3 regions of the Streptomyces solicathayae genome follow, and region 1 is predicted to be linked to each of the others. Evidence: riboswitches for the same ligand, from Rfam matches in the RefSeq annotation. Region 1 holds a riboswitch; each other region holds the start of a gene.
What was found. A riboswitch is a leader RNA that binds a small molecule or an ion and turns the genes downstream of it on or off. The one in region 1 is predicted to bind S-adenosylmethionine.

Region 1 (2,257 bases):
CGTTGGCTCCGGTCTGGAGCAGACTGGTGGCGGATGCCGTCTCCTTCCCGTTGTGCAGGATGTCGTCGATCAGCTGGACAGTCGACCAGACGGCACCGAGAGCGAGAACGCAGACCAGCGCGATCGACACGGCACGAAGCGCGACGGAGCGGCGGTCGATCCGGCCCGGGTCGCCCGCGATCAACGTGAGCAGGAGCAGCCCCTCCACGGAGGGCAGCACCCAAGCGGGCGCCAGCCGCAGGTCGTCGGGGAGCAGCAGCGTCAGCGCCATGGCGGCCAGCACGGCCGTGGCCATCGGCCAGCGGGGCTCCCCGAGCGGCGTCTCGCCCGGCGTTGTCCCGGGGTGTGGGCGAGCGTGCGGTCGGCTCACGTGGTCTGCTCCTCGTCGTTGTCGCGCGTCGGCCGGAGACTGTGTCCGGAGTTTGTGGCGGTTTGGACCAGATCATCCCGGAGGGATGGTAATCGCTTGGCGGAGCGCCCAGCGCGCGACCTGCGCCGAGCGTCCGCAAGACGGGCGACGTGGCACGCACTTCCGGCCTGGGATCGGGCCTGGAGGTCAGCGGCTACACGCGATACGGCGTCAGCGTCGTGGTCGGCCCGACCTGCCGATTGCGTTGCCGGGAACCCGTTGGCAGGCAGCGCCGGGAGTCTTGTATCGTTCCTCGCGAATCATCCAGAGGGGTGGAGGGACCGGCCCTACGAAGCCCCGGCAACTCCCCGGTCGACTCGGCGCTCAATGTTCGCGCCGCGCCGTCGGGATCAGTGCCAACTCCGGCCCGCGCCAACGTGGCGCGGGAAAAGATGAGGAGACACGGTGCTCTCTGTGCTGCCCCTTGCCCAAGGTCTCTCGGCTCCGGGCCTTCGTGTTCCGCGTACCCGTCTCGCGATCCGTACGCGCGTCGCCATCTGTGCCCGTCTCGCGATCACCGCGGCATAGCGGCCGACCACTTCGGCCCTTCCTCGCTGACCGTCCCTGCCCTCGCCTGGGCGAGCTTCCCCGCGATTCATGACGTCGCGGGCCGAGACTGGAGTACCCCCTTTCGTGAACATGTCGGATATTTCCAGCGATGTCGGTGTCCTCGACAAGACCGCGGTGATCCTCGGTGCGCTGGCCTCGGGGCCGGCCACTCTGGCGGGGCTCGTCGCCGCCACCGGCCTGGCTCGGCCCACGGCCCACCGGCTCGCCACCGCTCTCGAACGCCATCGCCTGGTCGGCAGGGACCTGCAGGGACGCTTCGTCCTCGGCCCCCGACTGGCCGAGCTCTCGGCCGTCGCGGGAGAGGACTGCCTGCTGGCCGCGGCCGGCCCGGTCCTCAGCGCCCTGCGCGACACCACAGGCGAGAGCGCGCAGCTCTACCGCCGACAGGGGGAGATGCGCGTCTGCGTCGCCGCCGCCGAGCGGACCACCGGCCTGCGCGACGTCGTACCCGTCGGCTCCGCACTCCCCATGAAGGTCGGCTCCGCCGCCCAGGTCCTGCTGGCCTGGGAGGAGCCCGAGCGCTACCACCACGGTCTGCAGGGGGCTCGCTTCACCGCCACCGCGTTGAGCGGCGTACGGCGCCGAGGCTGGGCCCAGTCGATCGGTGAGCGCGAACCCGGCATGGCCTCCGTCTCGGCGCCGGTGCGCGACCCGGCCCATCGTGTCGTGGCCGCCATCACCGTCACCGGCCCGATCCAACGCCTCACCCGCCACCCTGGCGCCCGGCTCGCGAAGGTCGCCATCGACGCGGCCGACCGCCTCACCGAGGCCGTACGACACCGTTCCTAGCCGGTGAGCAGGAGTGGGTCTCGGACCCAATTCCTGGTCACCGCGGACGTAGGGCACCGGGTGGGCAGGGCTCGGAAAGTAGGGTGTCGGGAGGTACGCGGGGATGCCGGACGTCCCCGCCCGGGGTGGGGATGTTGCTGTGTGGGACGCCGTGCAAGGGGTGAGCGGCGCGCTGAGCGCGGTTGTGGTGATCGTCGCATGCGTATACGCGCGGGAGCAGATCAAGGAGTCCAAGCACACCAGAGCGCTTCAGTCACTGATCGCCATCCACCAGGAGTTCCAGGCGCCTCCCCTCAGAAAGGTACGGCGCCGTCTGCGACTTGGCGAGGTGAACGCAGCCTCGCTGACGCCCGAGGATCGCGAGGTCGTCGAGGATCTGCTGCAGAAGCTCGAACTGATTGCGTTCCTCGTCAGCCGTGGACTGGTGGAGTTGGACGACGTCGTCGCACTTTTCCCGAGCGTTCCGGTGGTGCTGGGCCGGCTGCAACC
Region 2 (2,257 bases), 3.2 Mb from region 1:
TCGAACTGGGTCAGCCGCGGCCGCACCAGGTGCCCGCGCGACAGCCGCACCTGCGCCGTCCGGTAGATGGCCGCCGCCATCCGGCCCAGCGCCAGTCCGCTCTGGTGCCGGTGCTTGCGCACCCCCACGTCCACCTGCGCCAACGCGTCCAGACCCACCGTGTGCAGCGCGTCCACGAGCAGCCCCAACTCCACCCCGTACCCGACCGGGAACGGGAGCCGTTCGAGCAGCGAGCGGCGGGCCGCGTACTCGCCGCCCAGCGGCTGCACGAAGCCGGCAAGCTGCGGCCAGTGCAGGTTCAGCAGCGGGCGCGCCACCAGCTCCGTCACCCGGCCGCCCTGTCCGGGCGTGTCCCCGAGCGGGCGGTCGTACATCGCCTTGACGAACTCCACGTCCGGGTCGGTCAGCAGCGGGCCGACGATCCCCGTGACGAAGTCCGCCGAGAAGTCCCGCAGGTCCGCGTCGACGAAACAGACGATGTCGCCGCTGGTCGCCATCAGCGACCGCCACAGCACCTCGCCCTTGCCGGGGACGGCCGGGATCCGCGGCAGGATCGCGTCCCGCGCCACCACCCGGGCGCCCGCTACCGCGGCCACCTCCGCGGTCCGGTCCGTGGACCCGGAGTCCACCACCACCAGCTCGTCGACGAGCGGGACCGCCTCCGACATCAGCTCGCGGCGGATCACGGAGACGATGTCGCCGACCGTCGCCTCCTCGTTCAGCGCGGGCAGCACGACGCTCACCGTCGTCGCGCGCTTGGCGGCCAGGATCTGGTCGAGCGGGCGATCGGTCACCGACCAGGAGCGCCGCCCGAGCCAGCGCTCCACTTCTTCCAGCACGTCCGTTACTCCCCAGTTGCGGTTTGTGATCCATCTCGCGGTTCGGACGACCGTCTCGCGCCGTCCGAGCCTTCGGTTACAGTCTTGAACAACGCGGAGGCCCGATGCATGTCGGGGTCCCGCCCGCGTCCCACAACCGAATACCGCTCATCCAGAGGGGCAGAGGGAAACGGCCCGTTGAAGCCCCGGCAACCCTCCAGCCGGTCTCGTCCGCGAATCCGCGGCCGCGAGGCTCCCGGCTAGGGAAGGTGCCAAATCCGTCTCATGGCGAAATGCGCCGTGAGGAAGATGAGGAGAAAGGGCCTCGCCTCCATGGCTGTACAGACTGTTGACACCGCAACCACCGTCGACCTCGGTCCCGCTTCCGGCCTTTCCTGTCGTGAGTGCGGTGAGAAGTTCCCGCTCGGTCCGATCTTCGCCTGCGAACTCTGTTTCGGGCCGCTCGAAGTCGCGTACGACCTTCCCGAGGGCGACCCCGAGGCGCTGCGCAAGCGGATCGAGGCCGGCCCCGCCAACATCTGGCGTTACGCCCCGCTGCTGCCCGTCCCGGCCGACGTCGCCGACAAGCCGAACCTGAACCCGGGCTGGACCAAGCTCGTCCAGGCCGACAACCTCGCCCGCGAACTCGGCGTCGAGCCGGGCAAGCTGTTCGTCAAGGACGACTCCGGCAACCCGACGCACTCCTTCAAGGACCGCGTCGTCGCGCAGGCCCTGGAGGCCGCCCGCGCCTTCGGCTTCACCACCCTGTCCTGCTCCTCCACCGGCAACCTGGCCGGCGCCGTCGGCGCCGCCGCCGCACGCGCCGGCTTCCGCTCCTGCGTGTTCATCCCGCACGACCTGGAGCAGGGCAAGGTCGTCATGGCCGCGGTGTACGGCGGCGAACTCGTCGGCATCGAGGGCAACTACGACGACGTCAACCGCTTCTGCTCGGAGCTCATCGGCGACCCGCTGGGCGAGGGCTGGGGCTTCGTCAACGTCAACCTGCGGCCGTACTACGGCGAGGGCTCCAAGACCCTCGCGTACGAGATCTGCGAGCAGCTCGGCTGGCAGCTGCCCGACCAGATCGTGATCCCGATCGCCTCCGGCTCGCAGCTCACGAAGATCGACAAGGGTCTGCAGGAGCTCATCAAGCTGGGCCTCGTCGAGGACAAGCCGTACAAGATCTTCGGCGCCCAGGCCGAGGGCTGCTCCCCGGTGTCGGCCGCCTTCAAGGCCGGTCACGACGTGGTCCGTCCGCAGAAGCCGAACACCATCGCCAAGTCGCTCGCCATCGGCAACCCGGCCGACGGCCCGTACGTCCTGGACATCGCCCGCCGGACGGGCGGCGCGGTGGAGGACGTGAACGACGAGCAGGTCGTGGACGCCATCAAGCTGCTGGCCCGGACCGAGGGCATCTTCGCGGAGACCGCGGGCGGCGT
Region 3 (2,257 bases), 1.8 Mb from region 1:
CCCGTCGTCCTGAACACCCTGCTGGCCGGTGAGGACCTGAGCACCGAGGCCACGGCGTGGGCGATGGACCGCATCATGAGCGGCGAGGCCACCGACGCCCAGATCGCCGGCTTCGCGGTGGCGCTGCGGGCCAAGGGGGAGACGGTCCAGGAGCTGACCGGTCTGGTCGAGGCGATGTACGCGCACGCCAACCTGATCGACGTCTCCGGCCCCTCCGTGGACATCGTCGGCACCGGCGGCGACGGCGCGAAGACGGTCAACATCTCCACCATGTCGGCGATCGTGGTGGCCGGCACCGGGGCCAAGGTCGTCAAGCACGGCAACCGGGCCGCGTCCTCCGCCTCCGGGTCCTCGGACGTCCTGGAGAAGCTCGGCGTCAACCTGGAGCTCACCCCGAAGCGGGTCGTCGAGGTCGCCGAGGAGGCAGGCGTGACCTTCTGCTTCGCGGTGAAGTTCCACCCGGCGCTGCGCCACGTCGCCGCGGCCCGCGGCCAGCTCGGCGTGCGCACCGTCTTCAACTTCCTCGGCCCGCTCACCAACCCGGCCCGGGTGAAGGCACAGGCGACCGGTGTGGCCGACCCTCGGATGGCCCCGATCATGGCCGGCGTACTGGCCGAGCGGGGCTCCTCCGCCCTGGTCTTCCGCGGCGACGACGGCCTGGACGAGCTGACCACCACCGCCACCTCCAAGGTGTGGGTGGTCCGCGACGGCGCGGTGCGCGAGGAGTCCTTCGACCCGCGGGACGTCGGCATCGAGCTGGTCCCCGTGGAGGCGCTGCGCGGCGCCGACGCCTCGTACAACGCGGACGTGGCCCGGCGCCTGCTGGCCGGCGAGACCGGTCCGGTACGGGACGCCGTCCTGCTCAATTCGGCGGCGGCACTGACCGCCCTGAACCCCGGCAGCGGCACCCTGGCGGAGCAGCTGCGGGCCGGAATGGAGCAGGCCGCCGAGTCGATCGACTCGGGGTCCGCGCGCCGGGCGCTGGAGCGCTGGGTGGCCGTGAGCAACGCGTAGCGATTGGGCGTGCGGCAGAGGGGTCCGGGGTCGTCCGGGCCCCTCTTTCGCGTCCCGGATCCCGGACACGGGTTGCGTCGGGGCGATCACGTGGCATAACTTCTTGGCCAGGTCATGAGTGACAGCTACGAAGCCCCGGCTCGCTGTCCGGCAACCCTCCGTCCGTGGCGGGGTGCCCCGGGTGAAGACCAGGCCGTGGACAGCAAGGTCCACGGCAAGCGCGGACCCCTGCGACACCCTGGGGTCCTGGTCCTCAAGGGAGCAGTCTCGTGAGCAAGCGAATGCGTTAGGGCCTCCGGCCCCCTCCTCCCCACCTCCGTGCGGCCCCTTTCTCGCCGTGCGTCGAGGCAACACCCGTGTCCGGCACGTCACTTCGTGCTGCCCTGCGGGCCCCTTCACGCCTTTCGCCTTGTCCTGCCGGGAGATACCGCCATGTCCGCACGCCCGCACGCCGCCGTCGCCACCGCCGCCACCTCCGCCGTCGCCGAGCCGGCCGCCGACCCCTGCTGTGCCGCCCCGCTGCCCGTCCTCGGCCGCGACGTCACCGTCCCGCTCGTGATCGGCGGCGAGGTCACGTACGCCGCGCTCGACTACGCGGCCAGCGCGCCGGCCCTGCAGCGGGTGTGGGACGACGTCGCCGCGTACGCGCCGTACTACGGCAGCGTGCACCGCGGCGCCGGGTACCTCTCGCAGCTCTCCACCGACCTGTTCGAGAACAGCCGGGTCACCGTCGCCGAGTTCCTCGACTGCCGCGAGGACGACCAGGTCGTCTTCACCCGCTCGACCACCGACTCGCTCAACCTGCTCGCCGCCGTCCTGCCCGCCGACTGCCAGGTGTTCGTCTTCGAGACCGAGCACCACGCCTCGTTGCTGCCCTGGAAGGACGCCCGGGTCACCTACCTCAATGCGCCGCGCACCCCGCAGCAGGCGGTCGACACCCTGGAGCGCGCGCTCGCCGGCCGTGAGCCCAACGGCCCGGCCCTCGTCTGCGTGACCGGCGCCTCCAACGTCACCGGCGAGCTGTGGCCGGTACGGGAGCTGGCCGCGGCCGCCCACGCGCACGGCGCCCGGATCGTCCTGGACGCCGCCCAGCTCGCCCCCCACCACCCCGTCTCCGTACGGGAGTTGGACGTCGACTGGGTCGCGTTCTCCGGGCACAAGCTGTACGCGCCGTTCGGCTCCGGCGTGCTGGCCGGCCGCGCCGACTGGCTGCAGGACGCGGCCCCGTACCTCGCCGGCGGCG

Region 2: linked by a shared signal. The riboswitch ahead of thrC (threonine synthase) and the one ahead of R2D22_RS34980 (IclR family transcriptional regulator) in region 1 are both predicted to bind S-adenosylmethionine.
Region 3: linked by a shared signal. The riboswitch ahead of R2D22_RS26965 (aminotransferase class V-fold PLP-dependent enzyme) and the one ahead of R2D22_RS34980 (IclR family transcriptional regulator) in region 1 are both predicted to bind S-adenosylmethionine.

The regions. Positions count from the first base shown of each region.
Region 1 covers NZ_CP137573.1:7,657,939-7,660,195, reverse strand. The annotation lists gene R2D22_RS34985 (hypothetical protein) at 1-295, opposite strand, end outside; SAM riboswitch class I at 667-808, shown strand; gene R2D22_RS34980 (IclR family transcriptional regulator) at 1,049-1,768, shown strand; gene R2D22_RS34975 (hypothetical protein) at 1,872-2,257, shown strand, end outside.
Region 2 covers NZ_CP137573.1:4,410,064-4,412,320, forward strand. The annotation lists gene R2D22_RS20385 (glucosyl-3-phosphoglycerate synthase) at 1-839, opposite strand, end outside; SAM riboswitch class I at 984-1,134, shown strand; gene thrC (threonine synthase) at 1,128-2,257, shown strand, end outside.
Region 3 covers NZ_CP137573.1:5,819,493-5,821,749, forward strand. The annotation lists gene trpD (anthranilate phosphoribosyltransferase) at 1-1,014, shown strand, start outside; SAM riboswitch class IV at 1,125-1,241, shown strand; gene R2D22_RS26965 (aminotransferase class V-fold PLP-dependent enzyme) at 1,447-2,257, shown strand, end outside.